DNA from 4 places in the Providencia alcalifaciens genome. Region 3 is predicted to be linked to each of the others. Evidence: predicted binding sites of a transcription regulator. Region 3 holds the regulator's gene; each other region holds the start of a gene.
What was found. The regulator CRP, encoded in region 3, controls carbon source genes, mostly activating them, when cyclic AMP is high. The targets are predictions, from matches to a motif close to ATGTGANNNNNNTCACAT.
Positions count from the first base shown of each region.

Region 1: the regulator CRP is predicted to act here: its motif matches at 2,015-2,032, upstream of udp (uridine phosphorylase).
Region 2: the regulator CRP is predicted to act here: its motif matches at 2,946-2,963, upstream of deoC (deoxyribose-phosphate aldolase).
Region 4: the regulator CRP is predicted to act here: its motif matches at 3,073-3,090, upstream of msrB (peptide-methionine (R)-S-oxide reductase MsrB).

Region 1 covers NZ_OU659204.1:626,527-632,092, reverse strand. Annotated here, with positions in the region: gene LDO73_RS02755 (tyrosine-protein phosphatase) at 69-851, opposite strand; gene udp (uridine phosphorylase) at 1,133-1,888, opposite strand; gene LDO73_RS02745 (GntP family permease) at 2,188-3,564, opposite strand; gene denD (D-erythronate dehydrogenase) at 3,576-4,535, opposite strand; gene LDO73_RS02735 (DeoR/GlpR family DNA-binding transcription regulator) at 4,592-5,359, opposite strand; gene otnI (2-oxo-tetronate isomerase) at 5,369-5,566, opposite strand, start outside.
Region 2 covers NZ_OU659204.1:584,314-589,879, reverse strand. Annotated here, with positions in the region: gene LDO73_RS02575 (aldose 1-epimerase family protein) at 1-482, opposite strand, end outside; gene fucP (L-fucose:H+ symporter permease) at 546-1,853, opposite strand; gene rbsK (ribokinase) at 2,015-2,935, opposite strand; gene deoC (deoxyribose-phosphate aldolase) at 3,119-3,787, shown strand; gene LDO73_RS02555 (DeoR family transcriptional regulator) at 3,834-4,613, shown strand; gene rnz (ribonuclease Z) at 4,768-5,566, opposite strand, start outside.
Region 3 covers NZ_OU659204.1:371,546-377,111, reverse strand. Annotated here, with positions in the region: gene LDO73_RS01670 (hydrolase) at 1-74, shown strand, start outside; gene LDO73_RS01665 (YheU family protein) at 71-289, shown strand; gene LDO73_RS01660 (phosphoribulokinase) at 338-1,204, shown strand; gene LDO73_RS01655 (OsmC family protein) at 1,284-1,688, opposite strand; gene crp (cAMP-activated global transcriptional regulator CRP) at 2,012-2,644, shown strand; gene LDO73_RS01645 (hypothetical protein) at 2,858-4,396, shown strand; gene LDO73_RS01640 (aspartate aminotransferase family protein) at 4,457-5,566, opposite strand, start outside.
Region 4 covers NZ_OU659204.1:2,087,702-2,093,267, forward strand. Annotated here, with positions in the region: gene sppA (signal peptide peptidase SppA) at 1-147, shown strand, start outside; gene ansA (asparaginase) at 376-1,395, shown strand; gene pncA (bifunctional nicotinamidase/pyrazinamidase) at 1,419-2,039, shown strand; gene LDO73_RS09615 (YeaC family protein) at 2,104-2,397, opposite strand; gene msrB (peptide-methionine (R)-S-oxide reductase MsrB) at 2,530-2,943, opposite strand; gene gapA (glyceraldehyde-3-phosphate dehydrogenase) at 3,300-4,295, shown strand; gene LDO73_RS09630 (D-hexose-6-phosphate mutarotase) at 4,545-5,438, shown strand; gene LDO73_RS09635 (MipA/OmpV family protein) at 5,541-5,566, opposite strand, start outside.

The DNA.
Region 1 (5,566 bases), 250 kb from region 3:
TTATAGTTCTTGGAAGTAAATAAAGTTGCAACAAAACTGACGCATTGCAACTTCAATTCCACAGAGGTTTATTCGAGGAAGTAACTTTGTAATACGCTGCGCTGAGCGTTATCTAAACCAAAGTCTTTTTCTAGCCAACTATCCACACCGCCATAATTATTTTCTATGCTTTTCAATGCAGTCTGCAAAAATTCTTCACGAACAGAAAATACATATTCGAATTTTTTCACCACATGTTCACTCATGGTCTTGGAGAATTCATCGAGTAAATGGTTACGAAATGGTGCTAACGTCTCGTTCGTTAAAAGGTAATCTTCCATCACGGTATTCACATCTGCACCCAGCGCAAACAACACAAGCGCCGAGCCAACCCCGGTGCGGTCCTTACCAACGGCACAGTGTTGCACAAGCCCACCTTTTTCTGGCTGCTTCAACATGCTCACTAATTGGTGATAAGCGGTATTATTCAATGGAAGCAACTCATAGAGGCGGAACATAAAGGCTTGAGGATCAAACTGTTCCAGCACTTCTGGGGTGAGTTTATCAAGATTCGCGCTCACCTCTTTTGCCAGCGGGTTCGCAGGGGCATGTACATAATGAGCGCCACTCCACACCACATCCGGTTTATCCAAAATTTCAGCTTCATCACGATAGTCGATGATTTGGAAAAGGTTTTGTGACTGTAAGACTTTTTCATCATCTTGGGTTAAGCGGTCAAGCGCCCCAGAACGAAATAAAACACCGGGCTTTATTTTTCCGCCATTGGAAAGCTTTTTTCCCCCTAAATCACGAAAGTTAATTCCACCCGTTAAAGGCAGTACAGAGGGGTGAAGGTAAGGTTTGGTTGACATACGTTTTCCCTTTTAGCTCTGTCATTGCTCAAACTAAAAATAAACGAAATCATCAATTACTTGTAATTTGAGTAACTTAAGAGGCTTCTATTAATTGTTTTAAATGACAATAACAGATTCATCGATGAAGGGAATAAGAAAAACGTGAGAAAATAAATTTTGCGCTGATCAATTAGAAATACAAGAATATTTAAGAGGCATGGGTAAAACGATGATAACTGAACCCGTTTACCAAAAATCCACAACCGAGTGAAGTCAGTAAACGGGTCAGCTAAATAGGGTTACAGCAAGCGACGAGCAGCTTCTACAACGATGCTCAGAACATTGCCTTCTGTTTTTTTCAGTAGCGCTTCATTTGGAATTTCTTGCTGAGTACGGTTTACGATAACCCCTGCCACCATACCCGCACGCAGACCTTGGCTTGCACACATGGTTAACAGCGTTGCAGATTCCATTTCATAGTTCATCACGCCCATGTCTTGCCACTCTTTCATTGAACCTCTGAAGTGGCGCATTACGCGACCGGTGTAGGTATCGTAACGCTCTTGACCTGGATAGAAGGTATCGGAAGATGCGGTAATGCCGACGTGTACGGTTGCGCCCGCTTCTGTCGCCGCAGCATACAGCGCATTAGTACAAGTGAAGTCAGCGACTGCTGGGAATTCCAGTGGTGCAAAGTGCTGGCTTGCGCCATCTAAACGAACCGCACCTGTAGTGACAAGTACATCACCCACATTAATGTTTTCTTGGATTGCACCCGTTGTACCAATACGTAAGAAAGTACGGATACCTAACTGAGCCAGCTCTTCAACTGCAATAGAGGTTGATGGACCACCAATACCAGTTGAGCAGACAATCACAGCTTTGCCATCGAGCTCGCCACGCCATGAGGTGAATTCGCGTAATGAAGCCAGATGTACAGGGTTGTCCATCAGACGTGCAATTTTTTCAACACGGTTAGGATCCCCAGGAACAATAGCAACGGTTGCACCCTGTAAGTCACTCTTTTTTAAACCTAAGTGGAAAACGTCAGACATATCAAACTCCTTTACACAATGGCATCATTGAATTAGTACATTATTGTCAATATAGCGCTTAGCTTTGATTAATTTAGTGACCAATATCTACTTTAATGGAAACAGGTTCACTTGAATTTCATTAAAACGAGATCATGATCACAAATAAGTCTTCTTAAGATGAATGTGAATAATGAGATACACCCAGTATAGATGAATGTTTGTGATTATCGAAAAAAAGCGCCCAAATGGGCGCTTTTATTAGGCAGAAGAAAAAATACTATAATATCAATATACTAGATTTACAGTACTACATCACGTTACAACACCGCATCAAGGATCAAGACCCCAACCAACCCGATAGCCCAAGCTATTGTTGTTGGAATAGACCAAACAATCATTTGCTGTTTAACGTCTTTGATCCCCATCATTCTGTTCACCACCCAGTAAAGGCTGTCGTTAAAGTAACCGAAGAACAGAGATCCCATCGTTGCCGCTTGGGCCGCAACTAATAAGTTGATATCTGGAATTTGGCTAATGATTGGCGCAGAAATCGAAGCTGCGGTGATCATTGCTACCGTTCCAGACCCCTGAATTAAACGCACTAATGTCGCGATAATAAACGGAATTAATACAGGTGTAATCGGTAAATTCGCGACATGCTCCGCAAGAATTGTTCCCGTTCCGCTGTCACGCAATACCGCACCTAATGCTCCACCAGCACCGGTTACAAGCAGGATGATACCCGCCGCCTGTAAGCCTTCTTCCATACGGTCGATAACTTCTTCTTTCGACGCTTTTGGCATTAACGTATAGACCGAAATCAGGACGCTAATGGATAAGGCGATAATCGGTGCTCCCAAGAATTGGAATGATTGGAAATACCAATTATCATCCATGCCTTGGAATGCGGCTGTTTTCAGTAATAATCCGTTGATAGCATTAATAAAAATCAACAGAATTGGTGTGATGATTGGTAACAATGATAAGAATAAGCTTGGTAATGGTTTATTGGCTTTTTCTTCCATGTAACGCGCATGCACTTCTTTTAAATCTTCGCTGCCCGTCTCATCTGGCATAAATTCAGGGTATTTAGTTCCCAACCATTTGGCGTAGAACACAATCCCGATGACACACGGCACCGCCAGCGTCATACCCGCTAAAATCATGGCACCAACATCGACCCCGAAGATCCCTGCAACACCGAGAGGGCCCGGAGTTGGCGGTACAGTATGGTGGGTAACAACTAATCCCCCCGCCAATGCGACACCAAGGGTTAAAATACTGCGTTTTCCATTCTTCGCTAACGCTTTTGCCAGCGGATACAAAATAACGAATGCAGAGTCTACAAAGATAGGAATACTGACAATATAACCGGTAATTGCCAGCGCCCACTCTTCGCGTTTTTTACCTAACCATTTGATAAAGCTATAGGCTATCTGCTCAGCAGCACCGGACACTTCCAGCACCCTTCCCATCATTACCCCGAGACCGATAACAATACCAATGCTACCGAGGGTCGAACCAAAGCCCTTTGTAATAACCGTGACGGTTTCCGCTGCGGTTAATCCACCTGATAACCCTGCGATTGCAGCCGCAATCAACATCGCTAACAAGGCGTGAACCCGCGTTCGTAATACTAAAAAGATAAGGACAAATATGGCCACCGCGAGGCCAATAATAGGAATATAGGACATTGTTTAATCTCCTATTTTGCGCAGCCGTGGTGCTTTATGAAGGAACGGATCGCATCGCTAAATGACCCATCAGCTTTAAAGCCTAAACCCAGTGCACGGCGAATATCGAATTTACCCGGCCAGCTTGCCACAATGCGGTTGATGGCTTCATCCGGTTCAAAGCGAATTAAATCAACCGCTTGTTGACCTGCGACATCACGCAGAGCATCAATCATCTCTTGCACTGTTACGGTGATCCCTGGCAGGTTCACGGTACGTGAAAGACCAAATTTTTCAGCTGGAATTGAAACCGCATGGATGAAGTTGTTGATTACCGTTTCTGGGCTAGATAACCATAGCGCCAACTCTGGAGACACAGGGCAAACACTCTCAATCCCATTTAGAGGCTCGCGAATAATACCGCTAGCAAAAGAAGATGCTGCTTTATTCGGGACTCCTGGACGAATACTGATAGTAGGTAAGCGCATCACGCGTCCATCCACATAGCCTTTACGGGAATAGTCGTTCACCATCAATTCACACATGGCTTTTTGAGCACCATAAGAAGATTGCGGGTTAACAACACACAGGTCAGTGATCACATCCGGTAATTCACCGCCGAATACCGCAAGGGAGCTGGTGAATAAAAACTTGATGGCAGGGTTTTTAGCGCGAGCGACTTCAAGCAATTGGCGAGTCGCATCAAAATTCACTTTCATGCCTAAGTTAAAATCACTTTCAGCATGGCTACTGACAATCGCAGCAAGGTGGAATACCACGTCAGTTTGCGCGTCAATCAGTTTATCTGCGGCTTCTGGCTGGGTTAAGTCTAATGCAACGCAACTCACGCGAGGATCTTCAATAGGCGATGTAGGGCATTGAATATCCGCTAAAACGAGCTGGTTAAATTTTAATCCTTGGTTGTTTTTAAGCAAAGCAGCGGCTAGCTGCTGGCCCAGAAAACCTGCGCCACCAGTAATAATAACTTTCATTGTCATTCTCCTTGCTATAACCCTGCCGGGCTATGCATCAGTAGGTAAGATGTTTTTTATGTATTTATTAAATGAAGTTTTATGTTTTTTTCGAGTATCCGTTGCACCACATCAGACGGTAAATGTTGGTCACAAATGATGTCGTGCAATTGATCTAATGGGCAGACACGGAACATGCCGTATTTACCGAATTTACTGCTATCTGAAACCAGTACACACCGACGAGCGACATCCAATAAAGTTTGTTTTATTTGGACTTTTTCCTCATGCGGTGTGGAAACCCCATGTTGCAGATCCCATGAGCTGGTACTAATAAACGCGATATCCACATTCAGTGTTTGCAACATAGCGGCCGCCGTATTGCCAACACAGGAGTGATTGCGTTTATCAACCTGCCCGCCGGTGTGATACAAGTTCAGTTGCGATTTATTCATCAAGTACTGCATGATGGAAAAATCATTGGTCACGATAGTGAGATTAAAACGCTCACCTAATACACGGGCAATTTCAAAAGTGGTGGTGCCTGCATCGAGGTAAACCACCTGACCATCTTCAACCAATGAACTGGCAAATTGACCGATTTCGCGTTTCGTTTGATGATGAAGCCTTGCCTTTTCGCTCCACGGTAGCTCTTGGCGTAACGCATCATTTAATCGAACACCGCCGCTAATTCCGACAACCTTCCCTTCCTCTTCCAACATGCGAATATCACGTCGAACCGTCATATGAGAGACATTCATTAAGCCAACTAAGTCATTGATAGACACAGTTTGGTGCTCATAGACATAGCGATAAATAAAATCACGACGTTCGGAAGGGATCATTCGGTTCTCCTAGGAATTAGCTTGCTTTAGCCAGCCTAAACCGTCTTCGGTGCGTCCTGCTGGGTGGTATTCACATCCCAGCCAGCCTTCATATCCCATTTCATCGAGTTGATTAAAAATCCATGGATAATTGACTTCACCGCTATCAGGTTCATGGCGAAAAGGTACTGATGCTATCTGAATATGACTAAATTTACCCCAAAGACG
Region 2 (5,566 bases), 210 kb from region 3:
AGCGCACTATCGGTATGTAATTGCACAAATGGCGACGCACAATAATGATGGCCAAAGCCCATCACATACTCATATTCGCCACACACTTTAAGGCTGTTTTCTGTCAATTCAAGCCATGCGCTATCCATCGGTGCGCAGGGCATTTCCCCGTGTAGTGGGTGATTATCTTCTGGTGATGGGCAACCATTACTGATTATTCCAGAATGGAAGGCGAAGCAGCCATAGGTTTCAATCACGGTTGGAACAGGCTTGGGTTCTGAAAACATATTTTCCATTTTCAGATTTTGCCCGCAAAACTCAGCATCCCAAATCATCTGCCCTAAAAATGGCAAAATGGTTAAGTGCCCCTGCGAGTTTTCAACACGCAGCCCTTGCACGCCAGATTGATAGACAAATGCGGAAACGGAAAACTGGCTATTTTTCAAAACTAAGGTCGGTTTTTCCGTAAATAAGCGTTTATGTAACGGGATAATTGTGTTCATTGTCATACTCACGGTTTGAGGTAAAGATGGGTAGGCGTAACGCCTACCCTGAGTAACAGTTAATTATTTGGCTTGTTGTTTAGCTTTAAAGCGACGTTCGCCAACGAAGTAAATGCCCACGTAGACGAAGCACAACATTGAAACTAAGAAAGAGAGTTGCAGAGAGTGGGTGATATCCGCGACATAACCTTGAATAGCAGGCACAACTGCCGCACCCACAATCGCCATTACAATCACCGCACCCGCCATTTCAGTATGCTCGTTGTCGACGGTTTCCAAAGTGCCGGCATAGATAGTTGCCCAGCATGGTCCAAACAGAATACTCACTAATACTGCCGCATACACTGCGGTGAAGCTTGGCATAAAGGCCACATACACCAGGAACAGCACACCAATAATCGAATAGATAATCAGTACTTTATCGGCGTTAAAGCGAGTCATTAAGATGTTGGCAATAAACTTACCAATGAAGAAACAGGCGAAGCTGTACACCATAAAGTTAGAGGCATCTCGCTCGTTGATATCCCCCATTTCCAGCGCTAAGCGGATGGTGAACGACCACACTGCAACTTGCATGCCCACATATAAGAACTGGGCGATGATCCCTTTTCTAAAGCGGCTGTTTTTGGCTAAATATTTTAAGGTATCCAGTGCAGAAGGACGTTTATGATCCACCGTTTCTGCCACTTTACATTTCGGGAATTTAGTCAGTAAAAACAGAATCATGACCACGACCAAAACCATGATCATATAGCGGTATGGTTCGAGGGTATTTTCTAACATAGCCAGACGGAATTCATGAAGCTGTGTTGCGTCCATTCCCGCCATTTGATTTTGTAAGCTTTCACCTTCTGAGAACACTAAATATTTACCCAGTAAGATCCCGCCCGCGGCACCGATTGGGTAGAAAGTTTGGCTAATATTCAGACGCAGAGTCGCATACTGCTTTGGACCAATCATCGAACTGTAAGTGTTCGCAGCGGTTTCAAGGAAACTTAATCCAATCGCGATAGCAAAAATCGCGGCTAAGAACATGGTGTAAGTCGCCATATGAGACGCAGGGAAGAACATGGAACAACCCGCGATATACAAAATAAGCCCGATCATAATCGCGTATTTATAGCTGGTTTTCTTGATAACCAGTGAGGCAGGGATAGCAATCAAAAAGTAACCGCCATAAAACGCACTTTGCACTAATGCAGAGGCAAAGTTACTGAGTTCAAAAACGCTTTTAAACTGTGTGATTAAAATATCATTCAGTGCTGCTGCGCATCCCCAGAGCGGAAATAAGCAGGAAAGTAGGATAAATTGGAATATAGGTGTTCTGCTCAGGTAACCATCTGGTAACTGAGTAATATTTTTGATGTTCATATTAACCCTTAATCGTTTTTATTATATTTTTAACCGGTTAAACAGGCTTTAGTGCTCTAACGGCAACCTTTATTTCAACCGGTCATGCTCAACATCATTCAAATTCAGAGCAAATATTGTGGGTACAGGTAATGCTTCTGGCGCTTGAAAGATGGTTAATACTAATTATTCAACTGCACAAACTCACTGAACTGCTCGATACTTGGGTAAGAAGATTGCGTACCTTTTCCGGTTACACTAAAAGCCGAGAATAGAACCGCTTTTTTCATCGCTTCCTCGATATTTCCAGTGTGGACATAATAATGAGAGAAGCAGCCGATAAACGCATCGCCAGCACCACTGGTATCAATCGCGTTAACTTTGATAGCCGGAATGAACAGCTCACTATCGCGAGTCATCCATAGCGCACCTTTATCACCTAAAGTGACAATCAGGTTTTTCAAGCCTTTGTCTAACAGGGATTGTGCAGCACGACGCACGTCATCCATGGTGTCCACAGGCATATTGGTCAGAATCTCTAACTCGGTTTCATTCGGTACAAAGAAATCACAACGGCATGCGTAATCTAAATCCAGTGCGCGTTGTGCTGGCGCAGGGTTAAGTAACACAGGAATGTTGTGCTTATTCCCGAAAGCAATCGCGTGGTAAACCGTTTCCAGCTGTACTTCCAGCTGCAATACGATCAATTTGCATTTTTTCAGATCTTCCGCAGCGCGGTCGATATCTTCTGGAGATAAGAATTTATTCGCTCCTTTGACAATCAAAATACTGTTAGACGAATTTTGGTTGACAAAAATCGGGGCAACACCGCTCGATGTACAAGGTACCTTTTCTACATAACGGGTATTGATGCCGTAGGACTCAAGATTACGAATGGTATTATCCGCAAAAATATCGTCACCGACTTTGGTTAACATAATCACTTTTGAGTTCAATTTTGCCGCTGCAACCGCTTGGTTTGCGCCTTTACCGCCACAACCAATTTTGAATGCTGGCGCTTCGAGGGTTTCACCCTCTTTTGGCATTTGGTCGATGTAAGTGATCAAATCGACCATATTTGAACCGATAACTGCTATATCCATGACGTCCCTCGTGTTAAATAAATCACATAATGATATGATTCTAACATTATCATGTTGCAAAAATATCATTTGTGATTAGGATCTCGAATAACGAATGATCAAGTGTTACATCTGCCACATTTCCTCATTCATTGTTATCTAACCCACGTTTATCCTAATTTTCATTATATAGGAAGGTATAAAATGCAAGATTTAGCGAAATATATTGATCACACATTATTAGCCGCAGACGCAACTGTCAGTGATATCAAAAAGTTATGTGCAGAAGCTGCGCAATACCACTTTGCCTCTGTGTGTGTTAATACCGGTTATGTTCCACTTGCAAATGAATGCTTAAAAGATAGCGATGTAAAAGTTTGCTGTGTGGTAGGATTCCCATTAGGTGCTGGTTTAACAGAAACTAAAGCATTTGAAGCAGCAGAAGCGGTACGCCGTGGTGCTGATGAAGTGGATATGGTTATCAACGTTGGCATGCTAAAAAGCGGTGATTTAGAGTTCGTTCGTCGTGATATCGAAGCGGTATTTTCCGCTTGTGGTGATGCCACTTTGAAAGTTATTTTAGAGAACTGCCTGTTAACTGATGAAGAAATCACACAAGTTTGTGAAATTTGCCGCACAATGAAAGTTGGTTTTGTGAAAACTTCAACAGGATTCAGTACAATGGGTGCCACCGAGCATCATGTTGCCTTGATGCGCAAAGTCGTTGGTAATGAAATTGGCGTTAAAGCATCTGGCGGCGTTCGTACTCGCGAAACCGCAATTAAAATGATTGAAGCGGGTGCTAACCGTGTTGGCGCAAGCGCAAGTGTCTCAATTGTGACTGGAGAAAATATCACTCCAAGTGACTACTAAACAACGGGGCGCGGTTCGTCCGCGCCATCATAAAAAGGATTGCAGGGTGATAGAAACTAAACAAAAAGAACGCCTTCGCCGATTAAGTGAATGTATTAAACGTTCAGGACGCATTCATCTTAAAGAAGCCGCGAGAATACTCGAAGTCTCTGAAATGACCATTCGTCGAGATCTTAATGCGGATACCGAAGGCCCTATCCCGATGTCACTGCTTGGTGGCTATATTGTTTCTGTCACTCAACCTACCACCTTAGCCCCTCACGAACCTCATGCCGATATTTTCACGCCAGATCAAACTGAAGACCTGTATATCCCAAATTTAGCCGCCAGTATGGTCAGTGAAGACGATGTGATCTTTTTCGACAATGGCATCGAAATGGCGACCTTGATAGCCTTAATTCCAGAAGAAATTAGCTTTACCGGAATTTGTTATTCTCATAACGTTTTTCTCGCATTGAGCCAGAAAAAAAATGCCACAGCGCTACTGTGTGGTGGAGAATATCGCCCAAAAAGTGATTCTTTTTACAGCCCTACGCTGCCCTCTTTACTCGATTCCATTAACCCCAAAAAAGCATTTATGTCTGCCACTGGGGTTCACAGCACCTACGGGGTGACTTGCTATAATCTCGATGATTTACCGATGAAAAAGAAAGGTATGGAAAAATCTATCCGTAAGATTTTATTAGCGCCTTACAATCTGTTTGATGAAGTGGCGACCGCCAATATGGGCGAACTGTCCCAGTTTGATGTGATAGTGACAAACCGACAGCTGAGTGATGAGTACGAAACTTACTGCCGCAATGGGTTTGTGAAAGTGATTTACTAGTACGATATATCCCTTCATCTTTATATGTCGATTTTTACAATAAAAATCGACATTTCATATCTATGTGTCGATTGAATCGACACGATTTTCCTATATGTACATTTTCTGTCAGTTTTTCGACACGTTTTCCTTATGCGTGTCGATTGCTTCAAAACTAAACTCTCACCGTCAAATAATCTTCCGCTATTTGCGTCTCAGGAAACTCAGCTTGGCACTCCGCCAGTAAACGTGGAATTTCATCAGGTCCATAACGCCCACTGATATGCGTCGCAATAAACCGTTTTACCCCCGCTTGTTTGGCTAGCTGCGCCGCTTGGCGGGTAGAAGAGTGCCCATGTTCATTGGCTTTCGCCTCTAGCGCCACTTCTAACGTCGTTTCATGCACCATCACATCGGCATTTTTTGCCAATAACAACGCGTCTGGTGTTGGAATAGTATCCCCAAAAATCGCGACCACTTTACCTGCAACTGGCTCACCAAGGTAGTCAGCCCCATTCACGATACGGCCATCTTCTAGCTCAATAACTTCACCCTTTTTCAGCGCCTGCATCCAAGGCCCGCGAGGGATCCCATCTTGCTCCAGTTTTTGCACATTTAGCGCCCCCGGTTTTGGATGCTCTTCAATACGATAGCCATAACATTCTACGCGGTGATCCAACCGATACGCTGTGACAATTAGCTCCCCATCATCAAATAACTTACCTGCCTCAATTTCTACAATTTCAAGAGGATAAGTCATATAGGAGTCGCTCACTGATAAAACGGTTTCCACATACTGCTTCAACCCTTTTGGTCCATATAGTCTCAAGGGATCCGTCGTTCCCCCCATAGAACGACTACACAGCAATCCCGGTAAACCAAAAATATGGTCACCGTGTAAATGGGTAATAAAAATCTTCTCGATTTTAGGTGTTTTAAAGGGGCTATTTAAAATTCGGTGCTGGGTACCTTCG
Region 3 (5,566 bases):
GGAAGCCACAAATGTGGTTAGAAACTCGTATTCCTCTGTGGCTAACTGCATATTTGAATGAGCAAAAACCATGATTATTCCGTGGAAAGATCTTGCCCCTGAAACGCTTGAAAACCTTATCGAGAGTTATGTTTTACGCGAAGGAACCGATTACGGAGTTCACGAAAAAAGCTTGCAGGACAAAGTCAATGATGTGAAACGGCAGTTAGTTTCTGGCGAAATTGTGCTAGTCTGGTCTGAGTTACATGAGTCGGTAAATTTCATGCCTAATAACCAGTTTCGCCCGTAGCGCTGTTTCTCAAAAATAGTGGTCATGGCGTAAAACAGGGAGTCCACTATGTCGAAGAAGCATCCGATTATTGCAGTGACGGGTTCGAGTGGCGCAGGAACAACCTCAACGAGCCAAGCTTTTCGTAAAATTTTCCATCAATTAAATATCCGCCCTGCCACCCTTGAAGGCGATAGTTTTCATCGTTATACCCGCCCTGAAATGGATATGGCCATTCGTAAAGCCCGCGAACAAGGACGCCATATCAGTTATTTCGGCCCAGAAGCCAATGATTTTTCTCTACTTGAACAAACCCTAATTGATTATGCCCAAACGGGTGGTGGCCAATCTCGGAAATATTTACATACTTACGATGAAGCGGTGCCTTACGGTCTGCAACCCGGCACATTTACCCCGTGGGAATCGCTACCCGCCAATACCGATGTGCTGTTTTATGAAGGATTACATGGCGGTGTTGTTACCCCTGAGCACGATGTTGCACAACATGTTGATTTACTTGTAGGTGTAGTGCCGATTGTTAACCTTGAATGGATTCAGAAATTGATCCGCGATACCACCGAGCGAGGGCATTCTCGTGAAGCAGTCATGGATTCCGTGGTACGTTCGATGGGTGATTATATTAACTATATTACGCCACAGTTTTCTCGTACTCATATTAACTTCCAACGGGTTCCTACCGTTGACACCTCTAACCCTTTTTCTGCCAAAGCAATTCCTTCACAGGACGAAAGTTTTATCGTTATTCGCTTTAGAGGATTAGAACAGATCGATTTTCCTTATTTATTATCCATGTTAAATGGCTCGTTTATTTCAGCGATAAATACCATTGTAGTACCCGGTGGGAAATTAGGACTCGCGATGGAGCTTATTATGATGCCATTAGTAGAAAAACTAATGAAACAACGAAATGGATAGTTTGAGATTCTAATTAAATAGATAAATAATAAGATGTTTATCTTAATTATCGATAAGCATCTTATTATCAAGAAAACAATTACGGCATTTTAATTTCGAAACTATGAGTCACATTTACCGTTTTTTCTAACATGATAGCAACGGAACAATATTTTTCTGCTGAAAGTTGAACCGCACGCTCCACCACTTTGTCCGTTAATTCACGTCCCGTCACAATAAAATGCAGGTTGATATCCGTAAAATAACGCGGGGCTTCTTCACGACGTTGTGAAGTTAACTTCACTTCACAATCAACAATATCCTGACGACCTTTTTGTAAAATAGAAACCACATCAATCGCACTGCATCCGCCTGCCGCCATTAGAACCATTTCCATCGGACTTGGTGCTTTGTCGCCTGCATTGCCATCCATCATAATTTGATGACCTGATGCTGACTCACCTAGAAAAGAGAGCCCTTCAACCCACTTTACGCGTGCTTCCATTTTTATTCCTCTCGAAAATAGTGATATTTATCGCCACATTGTTCCATATATCTAGATAATGTTATATCAGCATTATTAAGCTGAAGCGATACAGGGGAGACTTTCCGCATTGGATATGATACAAACAATGGTTAGTTGATAGGATTAAGATCAATACTCAACGATTTAATTGATTATATTATACAATTGATATTAATTTGCATTGACCTAGGGCGATATTAATAATGGGTATCAATGTGACTTAATATGCTAAGCTAGACACTTTGAAGTCAGCCTTTCCCTACTTTTCGAAAGGTTGCAATAACATACAGAGGATAACGCTAATGGTTCTCGGCAAGCCACAAACAGACCCTACTCTTGAATGGTTTTTGTCACACTGCCATATTCATAAGTATCCATCCAAGAGCACTCTGATACATCAGGGTGAAAAAGCAGAAACCCTTTACTACATTGTTAAAGGCTCAGTGGCTGTTTTAATCAAAGATGAAGAAGGCAAGGAAATGATTCTCTCTTACTTAAATCAGGGAGATTTCATTGGCGAACTTGGGTTATTTGAAGAAGGGCAAGAACGAACTGCGTGGGTTCGCGCGAAAGTTGCTTGCGAAGTCGCGGAAATTTCTTACAAAAAATTCCGTCAGCTGATTCAAGTCAATCCAGATATTCTGATGCGCCTTTCTGCGCAAATGGCGAGTCGTTTACAAACCACGTCCGAAAAAGTGGGTAACCTTGCATTCTTAGATGTTACTGGTCGTATTGCTCAAACATTATTGAATTTAGCTAAGCAGCCTGATGCGATGACTCACCCAGACGGTATGCAAATCAAAATTACTCGTCAGGAAATCGGTCAAATCGTAGGTTGTTCTCGCGAAACTGTCGGTCGTATTTTAAAGATGCTGGAAGATCAAAACTTAATCTCCGCACACGGCAAAACGATTGTTGTTTACGGTACTCGCTGATCCCCTTGTTAGCCTCACCCTTCTTGGTGAGGCTTCTATATTGAAATAGCTTTATACTTCACGTACAAAGCTATTTTTCTCTCAATTAAGATCCTTTATATTCCCCCCTCATTTATATATGTTCATTGATGAGTATCGTTTCTTTATATAATTATAGTTAATTATCAAACTAAGATAGTGGTAACTAAACCATTATTAAGAGTTGACGACACGATGATTAAAAATATCAATCCAAGAAACGAAAGCATCATTAATATCAATGATAATAAAATGATAACCACTTCATCATTATCTAATGAAATAAAAAAAACAAATAATATTAGTTTATGCGTATCTGAAAATAACCACCTACCTAATTTAAATTATCAAAAAAAACATTTTGCCGTATCGACTTGCCATTTTGAACCAAGTGAACAAAAAGAAATTAACCTAATTAAATACTCCCCTCCAGTAGAGAAAATAAAACTTCCCTATAAATACCATGAAGCTATTGAAGTTAATGACCATTTTTTAATTCTTAAATCCCCACGTATTTTTAACCATTTCGTCTCAATAAAAAACGAACCATTTATTAATGAAAAACAGGATGCCGAGCTAATGATAATTGATAAAAAAAGCACTCCAGAAACCAACGCTTTTAAAGAGTTTAATTTAAAACGTTCATCAAACCGATTCTCAAATTTTATTTTAGAAATAAAATCAACACATGAAAAAGGTATTCGATATTTAAAAAATATCTTTAAAAAAAATAATAATGAAAAATTTTTTGTTACCTTTAAAAACATAATTGAAACCCAAAAAAAACATGAAGAAACAATAGAAAACAATGTAATAACTTATCAAAACACCGCTTCGACTCAAAAGATTGAAAATAACCTTAACACGCTAAAATCATTAAAATCCAATCTGGATGAGCAATTAAAAAAAATAGAGACAGACAAAGAAAATGCAATAAAAGCAGATGAAGAGAGAATAAAAAAAGAAGCTGAATCAAGCATGATACAGAAAAATTCTATTTCAAAAATAAAAAATGAGAATAAAACAAAGAGCAGTGATACCGAATTTGAGTTCAATGATGAGCTTGATTGGGATAATGACACTAGTGACTTGCAAGATAATTTACAAAAAAAAATTACCGAGCGCCTCGTTAAATTAGCAATTCCATCAACTCATCAGCTCGATAAATTACTTGTCGATAAAACAGACATGAAGTCAATAAATCGACTTCTTAAAGATATGGATTCACTGAACGAACGAGAAAGTAAACTATTTTCTAGCAATGAAAGCTTAAATTCCAACTCATCTGGCTATTTTTCAGAAACAACGGGGGAATCAGGATATAGTTCAGAAGAAACAACAAAGATGCATATAAAAAATGATCATATTACCACTCAAAAAAATAATGAGTTAAAAAGCAAAAAAGCAGAAAATACAGAGACACCGCAGAAAAAAACATATTTTTTCGTGAAGCCAAAGAAAAAAACATATCAATTTGATGGGAAAATATACCAAACTAAAACATCAATGCTAAGAGCTAAACATAATAGTGAAAAATATCAGTTTTCACTAAATGAAAACTCACCAGACATAGCATCAAATCAAGGAAAACCCGATACTAAAAAATTAGATGCGCTGTTGGAAAAAACGCAAGAAACCCTTCATGGTCTAAATAGTCTAAGCGAGCAAATAGCCAAAGAAGAAGTACATTCTGCGAAGATTAAAATAAAATTAGCTAAGCTTAATAACAAGTAACAACTTGAATAATAGTTCAGTAACAGAGGCAAATATGCCTCTGTTACTATAAAAAAACAATTAACCCAACAGTTTACTAATTGCTGTTTCTAACTTCGCCATACCGCTATTGATTTCATCTTCAGAAATAATCAGCGATGGTGTAAAGCGCAATACATTCGTGCCCGCATTCAGCATCATCAGCCCTTCTGCCGCACAAGCTTGCAAAATATCTTTTGAGCGATTCAGTAATTTGCCATTTAGTTCTGCGCCAATTAATAAGCCCATACCGCGAATTTCAGCAAAAATTCCATATTGGTCATTAAGTTTGTTTAAATGGGCGACAAATAACTCACGACGTTTAGCAACCCCATCAAGTACTTCATCGGTATTGATAATATCAAAAGCAGCATTACCGACCGCACACGCCAGCGGATTACCGCCATAAGTTGTTCCGTGTGAACCTACTTCCATTGTTTTCGCAATTTCCGCAGTTGTTATCATCGCACTGATAGGGAAACCGCCACCGAGGGCTTTTGCCGTGGTTAAAATATCGGGAGTCACACCATAATGCATATAAGAGAATAATTTCCCCGTACGCCCCATACCACTTTGCACTTCATCAAAAATAAGTAATGCATTATTTTCATCGCAAAGTTTACGTACTCCTTGCAGAAATTCTGATGTCGCCGGGGTTACTCCGCCCTCCCCTTGAACAGGCTCCAATACCACCGCGCAAGTATTTTCATCAATCACGGCTTTAACGGCATCAAGGTCATTAAAAGGCACGTGAATAATATCCGCAGGCTTTGGACCAAAACCATCTGCATATTTCGCTTGCCCACCGACTGAGACAGTAAATAATGTTCTGCCGTGGAACGCTTGCTTGAATGCAATGATCTTCGTTTTATATGGGCTATATTTGGTGATGGCATAACGACGCGCTAACTTGAATGCGGCTTCATTCGCTTCAGAACCTGAGTTCACAAAAAATGCGCGATCTGCAAACGTTGCTTTCGTTAATTTTTGGGCCAGTTTTAACGCCTGTTCATTGGTAAAAACATTGCTCACATGCCAAAGTTTTTCGCTTTGTTCACGAACAGCAGCAACTAGACTTGGATGGCAATGACCCAGAGCTAAAACCGCGATCCCGCCTGCGAAATCAATATATTCTTTACCTTGCTGATCCCA
Region 4 (5,566 bases), 1.7 Mb from region 3:
GTTCAAGTCATGATGCCTGATGCATTGCAAACATTCCTACCACCAGCGGTCGCTACTGATATTCGCCGCCAAGCTCAGTTTTTCTTAAAAATGAACGATCCACAAAATCGTTACGCATTTTGCTTAAACTGCGCGGAAATTAACTAATTATTCATTTCCACCCATGGCTCCCCTCTCAAGGCAACCTTAGAGGGGCTGCCATTCGCGGTCAATGACGCTGGCGTAAACTGAAGTTGCCATCACAACAATCTGCAATATCTTGTTTTATCCATAGATTATCTCCAGTAAATAAGCCAAAATCCTTATAATCCAAATTATTCACACACAGAATTTCTTATTCATACAGAACTTCATCTGTCATCGTTAGGTAACAAAATGCAGAAGAAATCGATTTATGTCGTTTATACGGGTGGCACCATCGGCATGCGCCATTCTCCTCAAGGCTATATTCCTGTTTCTGGTCACCTACAGGCACAATTAGCCCAAATGCCTGAGTTTCATCGCCCTGAAATGCCAACATTTACGATTCGTGAACATCAGCCGTTAATCGACTCTTCGGACATTACACCAGAAGATTGGCAAAATATTGCCGATGACATCAGTGAAAATTACGATAAATATGATGGTTTTGTGATCCTTCATGGCACTGACACCATGGCATTTACCGCTTCTGCTCTCTCCTTTATGTTTGAAAACTTGAAGAAGCCGATTATTGTGACAGGGTCACAGATTCCACTGGAAGCGCTACGCTCCGATGGGCAAACCAACCTGCTTAATGCCCTCTATTTAGCGGCAAACTATCCAGTCAACGAAGTGGGTTTATTCTTCAATAACAAACTGTACCGCGGTAACCGCACAGTGAAAGCCCATGCCGATGGTTTTGAAGCTTTCACCTCGCCAAACTGTTCCCCATTGATGGAAGCCGGTATTCATATCCGTGCTTTCAATGCCTGCCCTGCACCGATTGGTGTTGGCGAATTAAAAACCCATCGCATTACTCCGCAGCCCATTGGAGTTGTCACGCTCTACCCGGGGTTATCGATAGAAATCGTACGAAATATTCTTCAGCAACCGGTTAAAGCGCTAATCTTGCGCTCTTACGGTGTTGGTAATGCCCCTCAGCAACCGGAGCTTCTGCGTATTCTTCGTGAAGCGACTTCTCGCGGCATTATTGTCGTAAACCTCACCCAATGTATTTCTGGGCGGGTAAATATGGAAGGTTACGCCACAGGACATGCATTAGCAGAATCTGGAGTGATCAGTGGTTTTGATATGACTTTTGAAGCGGCATTGAGTAAATTACATTACTTACTAAGCCAAGATTATACCTCTGAGCTTATTCGAGAATTAATGCAGAATAACTTGCGTGGTGAATTAAGCTACGCCGATGAATAAGCCCTAACTTACTGAGAAAAAAGATGAAATCAGCGTTACTGTTAGTCGACTTACAAAATGATTTTTGTACTGGCGGAGCTCTCGCTGTAAAACAAAGCGAACAGGTTATTGAAACCGCTAACCAAGTTATTGAACAATGCCAAAAACAGGGTATCACGGTGATCGCCAGCCAAGATTGGCATCCAGAAAACCATCTCAGTTTTGCCGCGAACTCTGGCCAACCTGTTGGCACCCTTGGTGAGCTTAATGGATTACCACAGGTCTGGTGGCCAATTCACTGCGTACAAGGCTCCCATGGCGCTGATTTTCATCCAGAGCTTAATCGCCAAGCTATTCAAAAGGTATTTACTAAAGGTGAAAATCCGCAGGTAGATAGCTACAGCGCCTTTTTTGATAATGATCGAATCAGCCAAACTGAACTTCATTCATGGCTTCAGCTGCAACAAATCAGCCATTTAATGATTATGGGCATTGCGACCGACTATTGTGTGAAGTTTACTGTACTGGACGCGCTGAGACTGGGATACCGCGTTGATGTGCTAACGGATGGGTGCCGTGGTGTTAATCTAGCCCCTGAGGATAGCCAGAAGGCGTTAGCAGAAATGCAGAGTGCGGGTGCTAAGTTAGTGATATTGCCACTCTAGCGTTTCCATCACCCTACTAATGGGTTTCAAATTTTGGCCCTGCTAATTTGCAGGGCTAAATATTTTATTCGTCGCTTTCTTGCGGTTTCAATGTCGCTAACCGATCCCCTTGAAAAAGCGCTTTTAATTCTTGTTTGCTCTTCATGGTAATTTGACCGTCAGTACCGACCGTCATATGCTCCGCATCATGATTATGGCGAGACTGCCATAACATCACCATCTGCAACGTATTTTCTTTCTGCTCTGGCGTTAATGCTACACCATCTGGCCATTTGCCCAACTCCACTGCAGTCACTAAACGCTGGTAAATTTCAGGGGTCATGACAGACAGTAATTGTTCTATTTGTTGTGCATCCATTTCTACGCTCACGTTACGCCTCATCACATCAATTTAGTAGCAATCAATATAATTATTTTTTATTGTCTTTTGAATAATCAGCTGAATCGTTATTGCTGAATATATTTTCACACTTCAGCAAGCTTCAGCTCCTTATCCGGCGGTCTTTTCACCCGTTTGGTCATCCGTAAAACTTAGCGATGCTGAATTTATGCAGTAACGCTGTCCGGTTGGTTGTGGGCCATCAGGAAATACATGTCCAAGGTGCGAATTGCAATTGCCACAGCGCACTTCAATACGATGCATTCCATGAGAAAAATCTTCGATAAATTTTATCAAACTTTCATCAATTGGTTGAAAGAAACTCGGCCATCCGCAGCCTGCATCAAATTTGGTCTCAGAAAGGAATAAAGGGGTTCCACAACAGAGACATTCATACACGCCATCTTTACGGTTATGCAATAATTGACCACTAAATGGGGGCTCTGTGCCAGCTTGTTGTGTGACATACAGTTGGACTTGGTTAAGCTTTGATAAATCAACAACTTGCTTATCTTTATTCGACATCGATTACCTACTCTTTTTCAAAAAGATGCGCATTAAAGCCATTTCGCATCCATTTCAAGCAACAAAAACTTAACAACGCTCAGTGGAAAACTATTCTAGACTATTAAGGTTAGAACTTTACGGTTTGATTTGTGATGAGCCTCACATATATCACTGATGGATGGTTTCATTATGCTGAACAATCCCGATAATACGTGCGGCTGTATTTGCTGCTGAAGTGACTGACAAATATGCAGATAGTGGTATCAGAATTGATTTTTTTCAATAATTGACACGATTCCGCTTGACGGCTGGCAAGGTTTTGGTAACTTTAAGTACATCTTAATTCACGAAATAAAATAGCTGGTGGAAATACTATGACTATCAAAGTAGGTATTAATGGTTTTGGTCGTATCGGCCGTATCGTTTTCCGTGCTGCACAAGAGCGTTCTGACATCGAAATCGTTGCTATCAACGACCTGCTCGATGCAGAGTACATGGCATACATGTTGAAATACGACTCAACTCACGGTCGTTTCAACGGTACTGTTGAAGTTAAAGATGGTCACTTAGTTGTTAACGGTAAAAAAATCCGTGTTACAGCAGAGAAAGATCCTGCAAACCTGAAATGGAACGAAGTCGGTGTTGATGTTGTTGCTGAAGCAACTGGTATCTTCCTGACTGACGAGACTGCTCGTAAACACATCCAAGCAGGCGCGAAGAAAGTTGTGTTAACTGGTCCTTCTAAAGATGACACTCCAATGTTCGTTATGGGCGTTAACCACAAAGCTTACGCAGGTCAAGAAATCGTTTCTAACGCATCTTGCACAACTAACTGCTTAGCTCCACTGGCTAAAGTTATCAACGACAAATTTGGTATCGTTGAAGGTCTGATGACCACTGTTCACGCAACCACAGCAACTCAAAAAACTGTTGATGGCCCTTCTCACAAAGACTGGCGTGGTGGTCGTGGTGCTTCTCAGAACATCATCCCATCTTCAACTGGTGCTGCTAAAGCTGTAGGTAAAGTTATTCCTGAGCTGAACGGTAAACTGACTGGTATGTCTTTCCGTGTTCCAACTCCTAACGTTTCTGTTGTTGACCTGACTGCACGTCTGGCAAAACCAGCAACTTACGCACAAATCTGTGACGCTATCAAAGAAGCGGCAGAAGGCGAACTGAAAGGCGTTCTGGGTTACACTGAAGACGACGTTGTATCTACCGATTTCAACGGCGAAAAACTGACTTCAGTATTCGATGCTAAAGCTGGTATCGCTCTGAACGACAACTTTGTGAAACTGGTTTCTTGGTATGACAACGAAACTGGTTACTCTAACAAAGTTCTAGACCTGATCGCTCACATCTCTAAATAAGAGCTGTTTAGCTATTAGTCTGACTGAGCCGCCTCTTGGCGGCTCTTTTGTATCTGCGTGTATTACAAAAAGCCACATCCCAGCTCAATATACTCCAAGCTGTGTCCCCCGCGTCATTCAATGCCACTTGCAGTATCGTGAGTTTGTTATATTGTTATTTCTAGTTACAGCCCTATTTATAGGCGCAGTTCAATTTATAGTCGCTGATTTAGGTCGTGATGATGGACCAACAACCACAGGCGCAAGACAATGCATGATAAAATTTTTGCTTTACCTGTTATCAAACAAATTTCCCCTTACATTACCCAACGTCAACTTGGGGATTTACCACTGATCGTCATTTCGCACCCAAAAGTACGTGGTGCCGTGAGCCTACAAGGTGCCCACTTAATTGACTGGCAACCCGCGGGCCAAAAACCCTGTCTTTGGTTAAGTCCCGAAAGTGCGTTTAAAGAAGGAGTTGCCATTCGTGGCGGCATTCCTATTTGCTGGCCATGGTTTGGTCCTGTAAATAGCCCTAGTCACGGATTTGCCCGTATTTTACCTTGGCAATTTACAGCACATAATGAACATGATTGTGGGGTCATTCTCACTTTTACCCTGACGGACAACGAATACACCCGCAAACTATGGCCTCATGAATTCACGCTGATCTTACGAATGAAGCTCGGGGAAACCTGCGAGCTTGAATTAGAAAGCTACGGTGATTTTGAGGCTACCGCCGCATTACACAGCTATTTCAATATCAGTGATATCCAAAAAACCACCGTTTATGGTCTTGGCGGGCATTACATCGATAAAGTCGCAGATAGAGAAGCCTATATTTCAGAGCCATTGAAATTTAATAAGCACACTGACCGCATATACACCGAGCCAGAAGAATATAGCCTATTACGTGATGATGGCTGGAATCGCACCATTGAGTTACATCATTATCATCACAGTGATGTGGTGTGCTGGAACCCTTGGGCGGAATTATCGTGCAGCATGCAGGATATGCCGAATAATGGTTACAAACAGATGGTTTGTGTGGAAACGGCTCGCATTCATGTGCCAATGAAATCCGAAGCGCAAAGCCCTTCTCGCCTTTCTCTCGTGATGGTATGCCGCGAAAATAAACCGCAGCCACAGCAAGAACAATAAATATCAAACCACGCGTAGAATAAGCGTAAGAATAAATGCAAAAATAAAACCCCAAAATAGCCTAGCCATTTTGGGGTTTTTCATTCTATTCCAGCGTATGAATTAGAAGGTGTAAGTCACACCGCTCC